DNA from 2 places in the Nocardioides sp. S5 genome. Region 1 is predicted to be linked to the other one. Evidence: riboswitches for the same ligand, from Rfam matches in the RefSeq annotation. Region 1 holds a riboswitch; the other holds the start of a gene.
What was found. A riboswitch is a leader RNA that binds a small molecule or an ion and turns the genes downstream of it on or off. The one in region 1 is predicted to bind thiamine pyrophosphate.

Region 1 (7,184 bases):
AGGTCGCACTCCCGGGCCAGGGCGTCGCGCGGGCGGATGCCGGCGGAGAACACGACGACCTGCGCCTCGACGACCTCCGTCGGGGCGCCCTCCTCGGTCCCGGCCTGCCTCATCCGCAGGCCCGTCACGCTGGAGTCGCCCTCGATCTCCTCGGTGAGGACGGCGGTGTGGACCTTCACGCCGAGCTTCTCGACGTGGCGCACGAGCGTCACGCCTGCGGCGTCGTCGAGCTGGACGGGCATCAGCCTCGGGGCCATCTCGACGACGTGGGTGTCGAGGCCGAGCTGGACGAGCGCGTTGGCCGCCTCGAGCCCGAGCAGCCCGCCGCCGATGACGACTCCGCTGGTCGCGGTCTCGCTGGCGGCCTTGATCGCCTCGAGGTCCTCGATCGTGCGGTAGACGAAGCAGCCGTCCTTGCCGCGACCCTCCACCGGCGGGACGAACGGCGCCGCGCCGGTCGCGAGGACGAGCACGTCGTAGTCGTGGACCGTGACCGCTCCGGGCTCCCCCCGCTGGTCGAGGAGGGCGCCCTGGCGCCCGTCACGAGACCCCGCCGACGGCGGTGACACGACGGTGACGGTCCGCGCCGCCCGGTCGATCTCGGTCACGACGCTGTCGAGCACGAGCCGCACCCGCGGGTCGTCGTACACCCCACCGGGCAGGAGCGAGAGCCCCTCCGCGCCGTCGGGGTGGCCGAACCAGCTCGTGAGGCCGACGCGGTCGTAGGCCGCCCGCGGCTCCTCGCCGAAGACGACGACGTCGTGGGTCTCGGTCAGGCCGCGCTCGACGGCGGCCTGGGCGAAGCGGTGGCCCACCATGCCGTGCCCGACGACGACGATCCTCTGGCGCTTGGTCATGCCGAGGACGGTAGGAAGCCGATGTTGTCAGCGGGCTCCGCGAATGTTTCGGGCGTGAAAACTGGGTGGCACGGGCTCACGCGCCTCACCCGGCCCGGCCGAGCTCCTCCCGCATGCCGACGAGCACCTCGAGCTCGGCGGGGGTGACGTAGGACGGGTTGCTGCCGGCCGGCATCCGGATCACCTCGAGGCCCGCGAGGTCGGCGTGCCCGACCAGCTCGGAGCGCAGCAGTGGCGGATCGAGGGGCGTGAGCACCAGCGGGACCTCGCCGGCGCGCGCCGGGCCGGTCGTGCGCCCGTAGGCGTGGATGCCGGCCCCGGTGCCGCTCACCCACAGCAGCACCCGCTGCCCCGCCTCCACCAGGTCGGTGCGGTAGGTCGGCCGCACGCACCGTGCCCGCACGTCGGCAAAACCGGTGCGCAGGTGCGCCTGCGTCGAGGGATCTGAGCCGGTCGCCTTGAACAGCCAGGCGCCGAGAGTGTCGGCGGTGAGGGCACGATCTGCAGCCACTCCCTGAGGGTGGCACAGGCGTCGACTCCGACCCCGACAGGTGCCAACCTGAAGGGGTGAGCGAGTGGTTCCTGCCCGAGAGCGAGCGTCCCTGGACCTCGGGCAACCTCGTCGTGCCGCGGGTCCACGGCGCGACCTACTTCGCCCGCCTGGTCGAGGTCGTCGGCGCGACGGAGGCCGGCGACCGGGTCTACTTCACCGACTGGCGCGGCGACGCCGACGAGCGGCTGACCGACGACGGGCCGACCGTGGCCCAGCTGCTGCGCGCGGCCGCCGCGCGCGACGTCGAGGTCCGCGCGCTCATGTGGCGCTCGCACCCCGGGCAGCTCAACGGCGAGGAGAACGGGCACCTCGGGCGGATCATCAACGAGTGCGGCGGCGAGGCGCTGCTCGACGAGCGGGTGCGCTACGGCGGCTCGCACCACCAGAAGCTGCTCGTCGTACGCCACCGGGACCGGCCGCAGGACGACGTGGCCTTCGTCGGCGGGATCGACCTCTGCTACAGCCGCCGCGACGACGCCGCGCACGCCGGCGACCCGCAGGTCGCGCCGCTGGACGACCGCTACGGCGACTCGCCGCCCTGGCACGACGCGATGGCGGAGATCCGCGGCCCGGCGGTCGCGCACGTGGTCGACACCTTCGCCGAGCGGTGGGACGACCCGACGCCGCTCGACCACCGCAACCCCTACCGCGCCGTCGCCCAGCGGATCGCGCGAATGCCGCGGCACCCCCAGCAGCTGCCGGAGAGCTGGGACCCGCCGCCCGCCGCCGGGCGCCACCAGGTGCAGATCCTGCGGACCTACCCCTTCAAGCGCCCGCACTACCCGTTCGCCCCCGACGGTGAGCGCTCGATCGCGCGCGGCTACTCGCGCGCCTTCAGCCGGGCGCGACGCCTGGTCTACATCGAGGACCAGTACTTCTGGTCCGACGTCGTGGCCACCACCCTCGCCGACGCGCTGCGCCGCGAGCCCGGCCTCGAGGTCATCGCGGTCGTGCCGCGCTTCCCCGAGTCCGACGGCCGCATCGGCGGCCCACCCATCCACCACGGCCAGCGGCTCGCGTGGGAGAGTCTGCGCGCCGCGGGCGGCGAGCGCTTCGCGATGTTCGACCTGGAGAACGCCGCCGGCACGCCCGTCTACGTCCACGCCAAGGTCTGCCTCGTCGACGACGAGTGGATGACCATCGGCTCGGACAACCTCAACCTGCGCTCGTGGACCCACGACTCCGAGCTGACCTGCGCGGTCGTCGACCCCGAGGGCGAGCTCCCACGCACCCTGCGTACGTCGTTGTGGGCCGAGCACCTCGGGCTGCCCGAGGACGACCCGCGACTCGCCGACCTGGACGGCGCGCTCGACCTGTGGCGCGAGCGCGTCGGAGCCGCCGGCAGCCGCATCGGCGTCCACGAGCCGCCCTCGCTCCCCCGGCGTACGACGCGGTGGGCCGGCCCCGCCTACCGTCTGCTCTACGACCCGGACGGCCGGCCGCGGCGGCTGCGCGGCACCACCGAGTTCTAGGACCCCACGGCCTTCGGGGCTACCTTGACGGCATGCCCACATCGATCGAAGCCTGGTGGCCCCGGCTGTCGCAGGAGACCCGGGACTGGCTCGTCGCCCACAACGGCGACGAGGTCACGCCCACCGTGATGGCGGAGATCAACCGCGCGGGCGGCGTCGTGTCGACCGACGCGTGGGGAGCGGGGCACGACACCCCGCAGGGGGCCTACCTCCCCGACGAGGTCGTCGACTGGATCGAGGCGGTCGCCAACGGCGAGGTGCCGCCGCGCTAGCGGGCCCGCCTGCGCGGGTCTGCTAACGTCCACGCCGTCCACACGGGAGTCCGCGGTAGCGGGCTGAGAGGGAGCTGTACACCGCTCCGACCGTCGCACCTGATCCGGGTCATGCCGGCGAAGGAAGTGAGTTCCGGTGTCACTGCCACGCATCTTCAGCCTGGTCTCCTCGACCGACGACCTGTCCCTCCTGGCAGACCTGGCGCTGGCCGGGATCGACGGGTTCCAGGTCCGCGACAAGACCGCCACCACCCGCGAGCTCGTCGAGCTCACCCGTGTCGTCGTCGCTGCGGTCCGGCCGCTGGGCGCGACCGTCGTCGTCGACGACCAGCTCGACGTCGCCCTCGCCACGGGCGCGGACGGGGTCCACCTCGGCGAGCACGACCTCCCCGTCGAGCTGGCCGCGGCCATCGCTCCCCACCTCCTGATCGGCGCGACCTGTCGCGACCGGGAGGCGGTCGAGCGGGCGGCCGCGGACGGGGCGTCGTACGCCGGCTTCGGCCCGGTCCACGACACCGCGAGCAAGACCGGCCTGCCGCCCGCGCTCGGCACGTCCGCGATCACCGACGCGTGCGGCGTGCTGCCGCTGGTGGCGATCGGCGGCATCGGCCCCGGCCGCGTACGCCCGGCGCTGGCCGCCGGCGCCCACGGCGTGGCCGTGCTGGGCGCGATCTGGCGGGACCCCGACCCTCTGGCAGCAGCGAAGGAGCTGGTCCGGGAGCTCGGCTGATGCGGGTGCACGTCCTCGGGGGCGGCGTCGTCGGACTGGCGTGCGCCGACGAGCTGCTCGCGCGTGGGCACGACGTCGTCGTGGTCGACCGCGCGGTCGGCAGCGGCGCGTCGGCCGTCGCCGCCGGGATGCTGTCGCCGGCCGGGGAGGCCTGGCACGGGGAGCAGGACGTCCACCGGCTCGGCGTCGAGAGCGCACGGCTGTGGCCGTCGTACGCCGCTCGCCTCGGCGTGCCGCTGCACGACCACGGCACCCTCCTGGTCGGGCACGATGCCGACGACCGGCACGACGTCCGGCGCCAGGTCGAGCTGCTGGCCGGGCTCGGTGTCGTGACCGACCTCCTCGCCCCTGCCCAGGTGCGCCGGCTCGAGCCGGGCCTGGGCCGGGTGTCCGCAGGTGCGCGTGTCGAGGACCGCGCCGTGGACCCGCGCGCCGTCGTCGCGGCCCTGCTGCGGCGGCTCGCGGGTCGCGTGCACGCCCGCGAGCCCCGGGCCACCGCCGACGCGGTCGTCCTCGCCACGGGCGCCCGGCTCCCCGAGCCGTGGACCCACTTGCTGCGCGGTGTGCGGGGCGAGGTGGTCCGGCTGCACACCTCGGACCCGCCGCGCCACGTCGTGCGCGGATGGGTGGCCGGCGAGCACGTCTACGTCGTGCCGCACGAGGGGGGCGAGGTCGTCGTGGGCGCCACGGTGGAGGAGCACGACGAGCCACCGGTCCCGACCGCCGGCGGGGTGCTGCGGCTGCTGCGCGCAGCACGCGTCCTGCTGCCCGCGCTCGACCGGGCCGAGGTCCTCGCGTGCGCCGCCCGGGACCGACCGGCGACGCGCGACCACCTGCCCCTCATCGGCCCGACCCACGACCCGCGGACGTGGCTCGCAGCGGGTCACTTCCGCCACGGCGTGCTCCTCGCGCCGCTGACCGCGCGGTTCCTCGCCGACGCCCTCGAGGGTGCCGCGCCCGACCCGGCCGTCGACCCCCGACGACTCCTCGCCACCCCCACCGCCCCAGGAGGACCACCGTGCACCTGACCCTCAACGGCGTCCCGCTCGACGTGGACGTCACGACGCTCGCCGACCTCGTCGGACCCCTGCCCGTCGGGCACGCAGCAGCGGTCAACCTCGAGGTCGTGCCCCGCGCAGACCACGGCCGCGTCGTGCTGGCCGACGGCGACGTGGTCGACGTGGTGACGGCGGTGGCAGGCGGATGAGCGACCTCGTCATCGCGGGCACCCGCCTGGCCTCGCGCCTGTTCCTGGGCACGGGCGGGCTGCCGCGCCCCGACCTGCTCGGCCCGGTGCTGGCCGCCGCCCGTCCCGGGCTGGTGACCGTCAGCGTGCGGCGTACGTCGAGCACCGCCGCCGGTGGCATCCTGTCGGTCCTGCGGGAGCACGGCGTGCCGGTCCTGCCCAACACGGCCGGCTGCCTGTCGGCGCGCGAGGCCGTGCTCACCGCCGAGCTGGCCCGCGAGGCGCTCGGCACCACCTGGGTCAAGCTGGAGGTCGTGGGCGACGAGACCACCCTGATGCCCGACGTCGTGGATCTCGTGGAGGCGGCCGAGGAGCTCGTGAGCCGCGGCTTCACGGTGCTCCCCTACACCACCGACGACCCCGTCGTGGCACGCCGCCTCGCCGATGCCGGGTGCGCCGCGGTGATGCCGCTGGGGTCGCCGATCGGCTCGGGCCTGGGCGTCCTCAACCCCTACGCGATCGAGGCGGTGGTCGCCGCGGTCGACGTGCCCGTGGTGCTCGACGCGGGCGTCGGCACCGCCTCCGACGCGGCGCTCGCGCTGGAGCTCGGGTGTGACGCGGTGCTGGCCGCGACCGCGGTCACCCGCTCCGCGGACCCCGAGCGGATGGCCCACGCCCTGCGGCTGGCCGTGGCGGCCGGCGCCGCTGCCCGGGACGCCGGCCGCATCCCGCGCCGCGACACGGCGCGGGCCTCCAGCCCGACCGAGGGGAGGGTGACGTGGTCCCCCGGCTCGTCCTGCTGACCGACCGCTCCCAGCTCCGCCTCGGTCGCGGCCTCGTGCGCACCGTCCTGGAGTGCGCCGACGCCGGGCTGGAGGCGGTCGTCGTGCGCGAGCACGACCTCGACGCCTCGCGCCGGCACGCGCTCGTCGCCCGGCTGGCCGCCGTCGACGGGCTCACGGTGCTGTCCTCACGGCTCCCCGACCCGGCCGCCCACGGCCTGCACCTGGCCGCCCACCAGCGACCTCCGGGCGAGGGTCGCTGGGGACGGTCGTGCCACGCCCCGGGAGAGGTGGCGGTCGCAGCGGCCGAGGGCGCCGCGTGGGTCACCCTCTCGCCGTACGCCGCCAGCGCGAGCAAGCCGGGGCACGGACCCGCCCTGCCACCCGCGGCGTTCGCGGGGCACCCCGTCCCAGTGCTGGCGCTGGGCGGCGTCGACGTGACCACCGCCGCCGCTGCCCGGGGGGCCGGCGCCCACGGCGTCGCGGTGATGGGCGCGGTGATGCGGGCTGCCGACCCGGCACGCGTCGTGGCCGGGCTGCTGCGGGAGACCGGGTGCTGACCCCGCCGGTGGTGCTCGCCGTCGCGGGCACCGACAGTGGTGGAGCCGCCGGGCTCGCGGCCGACCTCGCCACGGTCGCTGCGCTCGGCTGCCACGGCGCCTGTGCCGTGACCGCGGTGACGGCGCAGGACACCACCGGCGTCCACGCGGTCCACCCGGTCCCCGCGGCCACCGTCGCGGCCCAGGTCGAGGCCGTCCTGGGCGACCTGCCGGTCGCGGTCGTGAAGACCGGGATGCTCGGCTCACCCGAGGTCGTCGACCTGGTCGCCACCCGGCTCGGCCACCTGCCCCTCGTGGTCGACCCCGTGCTCGTGGCCACCAGCGGCGCGGTGCTCGGCGGCGCCGCCGTCGTCGCGGCCTACCGCGAGGCGCTGCTGCCCCGGGCGCTCGTCGCCACGCCCAACCTGTCCGAGGCCCGCGCCCTCGCCGGCCGCGACGGGTCGGCGCCCGACCTGGCCGCGGCGCTCGCCGACCTCGGCTGCGCGGTCGTCGTCACCGGCGGGCCCGAGTGGCGTCCGGGCGATCCGGGCGCGACGTGCACCGACTGGCTCTGCCGACCCGGAGGCGCGCCCGTGCCGCTGCGCCACCCGGGCGTGGCGACCACGGCCGACCACGGCAGCGGGTGCACCTACGCCGCCGCGCTCGCCGCCGGCCTCGCCCACGGCGCCGACCTCGAGGACGCCGCCGGCGATGCCGCGGCCTTCGTCGGCGCCCGCCTCGCCGCCAGCAGCGGCTGGCGGCTGGGGCGCGGTCGCGGCCCCGTCTCCCACCT
Region 2 (7,184 bases), 140 kb from region 1:
TCACGGGCCTGCTCGGCGCGCCAGCGGGCACCGTTGAACGCCTCGGCGGCCTGCGCCGCCGCGTCGCCGGCGGACTCGAGGGCGAGGTCGGCGCGGATCAGGTCGGCCTGCACGGCTGCGACGTCGCGACCCTTGTCGGCCGCGTCCTGCTGGGCGCGGGTGACGTCAGCCTCGCTCGGCACCTCGCGCCCGGCGTGGCCGTCGGCGAAGGCGACACCGTCGCCGCCGCCGACGGCGAGCCCCGCGACCAGCACGCACGCGGTGGCCCAGCGCGACGTCGTACGACGTCGGACGGGTGCGTGCGGTGCGTCGGGCACGGAGGCTCCTCGGGGGTATGGGCCCGTGCGACTTCCCCTTCGCACGGGCAACTCGAGGCACGCTAGTGAACTTTCGTCACATTGGGAACACCTTGCCCAACTTTTTGACTTTGTTCCGGCGTGTCGTCTTGACGAACGACAGTCTTGTCATTTTGAACTACACCGCTGTCGTTCGGGCAGGCTGCCGCCAACCTCCGGTCGGAGGAGGTTGTCACGCCGAACTGGAGCCTCCACCCCGAAGTTTCGGGGGTGAAGCTCGGGTTTCCCCGGGTACCCGGGGAACGCGACGCTCGGGTCAGTCGGCGTCGACAGGCACCTGGCGGGTCGTGGAGGTCGGGTGGGACGCCAACCCGTGCCGGTCGAACTTCTGCCCGCTGGCCAGGCCGCCGATCCAGAAGGCGAAGAGCGCGATCACGACGCCGGCGAGGTCGTCGGCGATGTAGTGCCAGCCGAAGTAGAGGGTGGCCACGACGGTGATGGCGAAGTTGGCCCAGAAGACGATGTGGAGGATCCGGTTGCGCAGCGTGTACTGCACCATCAACGCGACGAGCAGCGTGATCGCCACGTGCAGGGAGGCGAATCCCGCCACCGACTGCACGGAGCCCTCCAGCCCGTCGCGCAGCACGCCCTTGCGACCGTAGAACAGTGCTTCCATCAGCGCCGTCGAGCCGGTGTCGGGCAGGTCGGTGTAGAGGTAGCTGTACTGGAAGCCGGGGCCGAGGGTGGGCAGCGCGTAGTAGGACGCGGTGCCGAGCGCCCACGCCACGCACTGCGACGTGGCGAACCAGTAGCCGAAGGTGATGTTGCGCGACCACACCAGCCACGCGGCGAGCGCCAGCGGCACGAGCGGCAGGAACCACAGGTAGATCGTGGAGAGGAAGTGCGCGGAGATCCCGGTGCCGAACATGGTGTGCAGGATCGTGGCGGGCTCGTTGCCGAACATCAGCGCGCGGTCGATGAGGTGCAGCTCGCGGTCGTACTTGTCCTCGCCCATGATGAAGGGCAGGAAGGACTTGAGGTTCCGGTAGCAGACGTAGGTGATGTAGAAGGACACCAGGCCGAGCACGACGAGCACGACCCGCTCGCGGTCCCAGTGGGTCCGGATCCGCTCCCGGACGATGTCCGGCATCAGCGCGGGCTTCATCCGCGAGAACCACAGCGTGCGCGGCAGCAGGTCGAGCAGGAAGGCGCCGAGGACGAGCAGCGGCAGCCGCAACCAGGACGGCCCGAGGAAGCCCTCGGGGTCCACCAGCGGTCGATCGAGTGCGATCGAGGCCACCAGCGCGAGCGCGCCCATGAGGGCAGCGACTCCCACGAGCAGGGCATAGGCCGGTCTGTACACGGAGGTCAGTGTAGGGACGGGTCAAGGAGCGGGCGTGATCGGCAGGACCGCGAGACGTGTCACGTCCACGCGCACCGCGACCTCGTCGCCGGGCGCGACCCGACTGCCCAGCGCGGCCACGGCGTCGATCGGGCCGACGCCCTCGACGTGCACCACCAGGCGCACCTGCTCCGGCGTCACCCGGGCCGACTCGACGCGCGCGCGGACCGGGCCGGCGTCGTCGACGACGAGCGCGGAGCGGCGTACGGCGACCGCGGGCGCCGGCGCGAGACCGGCGGCCTCCAGCACGAGGCGGGCGGCGTCGTCGCGCAGCACGCGGGCGTAGCCGAGGAAGAGCGCGGTGTCCTCGTCCACCGGCTCGCGCCACACCTCGTCGATGTCGCCGGACTGCACGACCCGGCCCCCACGCATCACCGCGAGCCGGTCGGCCAGGGCGAAGGCCTCGTCGTGGTCGTGGGTGACGAGGAGCGCGGTGGTGCCGGCGGCGTGGAGGATCTCGCGCAGGTCCCCGGCGAGCCGCTCGCGCAGGGTCGCGTCGAGGGCCGACAGCGGCTCGTCGAGCAGGATCAGGCGCGGCTCGACCGCCAGCGCCCGCGCCAGCGCGACCCGCTGCCGCTCCCCGCCGGAGAGGGTGCCGGGCAGCCGGTCACCGAATCCGGAGAGCCCCACCAGCGCGAGCAGCTCGTCCACCCGCACCGCGACCCGGGCCGACGGCGTCCGCCGCAGCCGCAGCGCGTAGGCGACGTTGCGGGCGACCGTGAGGTGGGCGAAGAGCTGCCCGTCCTGGAACATCAGCGCGAAGCCGCGCCGGTGGGTCGGCGTGCCGGCGAGGTCGGTGCCGTCGAAGGAGATCGAGCCGGACGACAGCGGCTCGAGGCCGGCCACCGCGCGCAGCAGGGTCGACTTGCCGCAGCCGGACGGCCCGAGCACGGCCAGCACCTGGCCGGGTGCGAGGTCGAGCGAGACGTCGTCGACCGCGACGGCATCGCCGTAGCGGACGGTCACGTCCCGGAGCCTCAACACCATCAGAACGCTCCCACACCCGGCACCCGGAGCCGTTCGACGGCCAGCATCACCACGGCCGTGGCGACGGCGAGCACGACGGAGGCGGCGAGCGCCATGCCGTAGTTCATCTCCCCGGGGTGGCCGATCAGCCGGAAGATCACGACCGGCAGCGTCGGGCTCTCGTCGCGGGCGAGGAAGGACGTCGCACCGAACTCGCCGAGCGAGGCGGCGAAGGCGAAGCCGCTCGCGGCGAGCATCGGCTTCCACACCACCGGCAGGTCGACGGTGAGCAGGGTGCGCCAGGCCGACGCACCGAGGGAGGCAGCCGCCTGGCGCTGGCGGTCGTCGATGCCGCCGAGGACGGGCGTGAGGGTGCGGACGACGAGGGGCAGCGCCACGAGCGCCTGGGCCATCGGCACCAGGAGCGGCGAGTCGCGCAGGTCCAGCGGCGGCTGGTCGAGGGTGATGAGGAAGCCGAAGCCGAGCGTCACTGCGCTCACCCCCAGCGGCAGCATGAAGAAGCCGTCGAGGCTCGACCGCACGCGACGCTCGGCGACCGAGTGCGAGCGGCGCGTGACGATGACCGAGACCAGCACGCCCACGAGCAACGCCATCCACGTCGCGTCGACGGCGGTGCGGAGGCTGGTGGCGAGCGCCGACGTCGCCGGAACCAGCAGGGCCTGGTTGTCGCCGGCCGTCGTGAGGGCGCGGTAGTTGTCCAGCCCCCAGCCGTCGCCGACGCTGAGCGAGCCGGCCACCAGGGTGAGGATCGGCAGGAGCATCGCGCCGAGCACCAGCAGCGTGGCGACGACGACGGGTGCGTCACTGCGGCGTACGGCGCGCACCGGGGTCACGGCACGCTGGGCCGTCGGATCGGGTGTCGCGCGCAGCCGGGCCGCCATCGCGAGCAGGAGTACCACCACCACGATCTGCAGCACCGACAGCGCGGCGGCCGCTCGCAGGTCGAAGACCGTGGTGGTCAGGAGGTAGATCTCGGTCTCCACCGTCGCGTGGCGGACCCCGCCGAGGGTGAGCACGATGCCGAAGGCGGTGGCGCAGAAGAGGAAGACGATGCTCGCGGCGCCGACGATCGCCGGGCGCAGCGCCGGCAGCGTGACGGTGCGCAGCACCTGCCACGGCGAGGCGCCGAGGGCGGCGGCGGCCTGACCCGGGCGGGGGTCGAGCGACTCCCACGCGACGCCGACCGTGCGCACCACGACGGCGACGTTGAAGAAGACCAGGCCGCACACGATCGCGAACGGAGTCCCGTCGAGGCCGAGGAACCCGAGCGGGCCGCCTTCCCCGAGCAGCTGGCGGAACGCGACGCCCACCACCACGGTCGGCAGCACGAAGGGCACCAGCAGCGCCGCGCGCACCGCCGCCCGTCCGGGCAGCGCGAGCCGGTGCAGGGCGTACGCCGCGGGCAGCCCGAGGACGACCGCCAGCAGCGTCGCCGTGCCCGAGCTCCACACGGTGAACCACGCGACGCGGTGGACCCTCGGGCGGGCGAGCACCTCGAGCACCGCGCCCGGGGCCAGCCTGCCGTCGACGACGAAGCCCTCCGCGAGCATGCCGCTCACCGGCAGGACGAACAGCACGCCGAGCACCAGCACCGGCCCGGCGGCCAGCGCCAGCAAGGCGAGGATGCGCCTCAACGCGAGATGACGTCCGTCCACTCGGTCAGCCACTGCTCACGGTTGGCCGCGATCTCCTCCGGCGACACCTCGTAGGGGTCGGTCGGCTGGGGCGCGAACTGCGCCCAGTCGTCGGGGACGGTCGCACCGGGCATCACCGGGAAGACGTACATCGACTCCGGGAGCGCGCTCTGCACCTCGTCGGTGAGCATCCAGTCGATCAGCGCGGCTGCGCCCTCGGGGTTGTCGGCGCCGGCCAGCACGCCGGCGTACTCCACCTGGCGGAAGCACGTGTCGAGGAGCGCGGCCGTGGTGGTCTCCCCGTCGGCCACCGTGAAGGCCGGGGACGAGTCGTAGGACACCACGATCGGGCGGGTGCCGTTCTTCGAGCCGGCGGTGAAGTCGCCGTAGTAGGCGTCCTCCCAGCCGTCGACGACCTTGGCGCCGTTGGCGAGCAGGTCGGTCCAGTAGGACGCCCAGTCGTCGCCGTGCTCGGCGACGGTGGCCAGGAAGAAGGCCATGCCCGGGCTGCTGGTCGAGGCGCCGGGCGTGACGAGCAGGTCGGCGTACGCCGGGTCGGTGAGGTCGGCGAGCGTCTGCGGGGGCTCCAGGCCCTCCTCGGCGAACCAGGCGGTGTCGACGTTGACGCACACGCTCGCGGAGTCGATCGCGACGAGGCGGTCGCTGCCCTCGGGGAGCGCGTACTCCTCCGGCGGGGTCACCGACGTGGTGACCTCGGCGAAGGCACCCTCGCCGAGCGGTCGCGACGCGAAGGTGTTGTCGATGCCGAAGGCGGCGTCGGCGATCGGGTTGTCGGCGGTGAGGCTGAGCTTGGTCGCGAGCGTGCCGGCGTCACCGGCGGCGCGGACCTCGAGGGTGTAGCCGGTCTCGTCCTCGAAGGAGCGCACGAGCTTCTTCGGCAGGTTGAAGGACTCGTGCGTGGCGAGGACGACGGTCCCGCCGGCCGCACCGGCGGGACTGCTCCCGCCATCGGGGGCGGACGTCGACGGGTCGGTGGCCTCGCCCCCGGTGAGGCTGCAGCTGGTGAGCAGCAGCGCGGCCAGGAACGGGGTGAGGCCCGTGGCGAGGGCAGCGCGGACGGTCGTTCGGTGCATGGTGACTCCCTATCGCCGGTGCTAACCGGATCAGGTTCGTAGGGTCTGCGGCTGGTCCGCACTCTCAGCACGCCTGCGCGTGCTCCCCTGTCTTGTGGGACCAGCCTAGCCCCGGGGCCGGTGCCCCTACGCTCACCCCATGCCCAGCCTCCGCCACGCCCTGCTGGCCTCCGTCATCCCGCGCCTCCGCAGGGCCGGCGACCTCGACTCCGAGCCGCTGGAGCGGGCCCGGGTCGAGGCCTGCCACCGCGACCTCGACCGGAGCCTCCCCACGCGCGGCACGCCCGGCTTCGCGAAGAGGTGGGAGGTCGAGGTCGCCGACATCGGCTTCCCGTGCCACGTCCTGACCCCGCGCCTGCGCCACGTGCACCGGACGCTCTACTACGTGCACGGCGGCGCCTTCATGGCCCCGATCGACGCGGTCCACGTGCGCTACGCCACCCGGCTCGCCGACGCCATCGGCGCCCGGGTCGTGATGCCCGACTACCCCCTCGCCCCCGAGCACACCTGGGCCGACTCCCACGACGCGCTCGTGTCGGACGCCGCGCGCTGGGCGGACGAGGAGGGCGGCATCGTGCTGGCCGGCGACTCCGCCGGCGGCGGCCTGGCGCTCGCGATGGCGCTGTCGGTGCGCGAGCGCGGCCTGACGCCCGCGACGCACCTGGTGATGCACGCACCGTGGGTCGACCTCACGACGTCGACGCCCGAGACGCGCGACGTCGACGCCGTCGACCCGTGGCTGTTCCACAGCAAGCTCGAGGCGTACGCCCTGTGGTGGGCCGGCTCGGAGGCCGACCTCGCCCGCCCCGAGGTCTCCCCCGCCCTCGCCGACCTGGCGGGGCTCCCGAAGGCGCTGATGCTCTACGGCACCCGCGACCTGCTGCACCCCGGCTGCCGGCTGCTGGCGCGGCGCGCCACCGAGGCCGGCTGGGACCTCACCTCGATCGAGGAGCCCGACCTGCTCCACGTCTACGGCCTCCTCCCGTTCATCCCGGAGGCTCGCCGCGCCTTCACCCAGGTCGTGGACTTCCTGCGATGAGCGTCCGCGTGCTGACGACCACCGTCGACGACCTGGACCCGCGGACGGCGTACGCCGTGTGGCGGCTGCGCCAGGAGGTCTTCGTGGTCGAGCAGGACTGCCCCTACCCCGACCTCGACGGCCGCGACCTCGAGCCGGCGACGCGCCACGTCGTGCTGCTCGAGGACGACGCGGTCCTCGGCACCCTGAGGGTGCTCGACGACGGCGGCTGGGCACGCATCGGCCGGGTCGTGGTCGCCCGGTCGGCCCGAGGTCGCGGCCTCGCCGCGATGCTGATGGACGAGGCGATGGCACTGTGCGGCGACCGCGAGGTGCGCCTCGACGCGCAGACCCCGCTGGCCGGGTTCTACGCCGACCACGGCTTCGAGGTGGCCGGGCCCGAGTTCGACGAGGACGGGATCATGCACGTGCCGATGCGCCGAGCGGCGCAGCGCTAGACCGCTCCGGTCGTCATGATGGGAGCGTGCCCCTCAACGTCGAGCTCGCGGAGATCAGGGACTTCCTCGCCGCCCACGTCCCCTTCGACTCCCTCCCGGCCGCCGTCCTCGAGTCGGTCCCGCCCCGGTTGAGCATCGGCTACCACCGCCGCGGCAGCGTGGTGCTGGCCCGGGGCAGCACGCCGGTCGAGCTGCTGGTGGTGAGGTCGGGGGCCGTCGAGCTCCGGGACCCCGACGGCGAGCTGGTCGAGCGGGGAGCTGCCGGGACCTGCGTCGGTGGTGCCGCGCTGGCGAC

Region 2: linked by a shared signal. The riboswitch ahead of CFI00_RS02795 (thiamine ABC transporter substrate-binding protein) and the one ahead of CFI00_RS02075 (thiamine phosphate synthase) in region 1 are both predicted to bind thiamine pyrophosphate.

What each region holds. Positions count from the first base shown of each region.
Region 1 is NZ_CP022296.1:411,051-418,234, reverse strand. Features, by position in the region: gene nirB (nitrite reductase large subunit NirB) at 1-857, opposite strand, end outside; gene CFI00_RS02090 (hypothetical protein) at 943-1,368, opposite strand; gene CFI00_RS02085 (phospholipase D-like domain-containing protein) at 1,425-2,882, shown strand; gene CFI00_RS02080 (hypothetical protein) at 2,915-3,154, shown strand; TPP riboswitch at 3,187-3,297, shown strand; gene CFI00_RS02075 (thiamine phosphate synthase) at 3,291-3,884, shown strand; gene CFI00_RS02070 (FAD-dependent oxidoreductase) at 3,884-4,912, shown strand; gene thiS (sulfur carrier protein ThiS) at 4,903-5,091, shown strand; gene CFI00_RS02060 (thiazole synthase) at 5,088-5,873, shown strand; gene CFI00_RS02055 (thiamine phosphate synthase) at 5,849-6,412, shown strand; gene thiD (bifunctional hydroxymethylpyrimidine kinase/phosphomethylpyrimidine kinase) at 6,406-7,184, shown strand, end outside.
Region 2 is NZ_CP022296.1:554,526-561,709, reverse strand. Features, by position in the region: gene CFI00_RS02815 (C40 family peptidase) at 1-317, opposite strand, end outside; gene CFI00_RS02810 (phosphatase PAP2 family protein) at 613-1,659, opposite strand; gene CFI00_RS02805 (ABC transporter ATP-binding protein) at 1,681-2,664, opposite strand; gene CFI00_RS02800 (iron ABC transporter permease) at 2,685-4,319, opposite strand; gene CFI00_RS02795 (thiamine ABC transporter substrate-binding protein) at 4,316-5,413, opposite strand; TPP riboswitch at 5,403-5,512, opposite strand; gene CFI00_RS02790 (alpha/beta hydrolase) at 5,553-6,452, shown strand; gene CFI00_RS02785 (GNAT family N-acetyltransferase) at 6,449-6,889, shown strand; gene CFI00_RS02780 (putative nucleotidyltransferase substrate binding domain-containing protein) at 6,916-7,184, shown strand, end outside.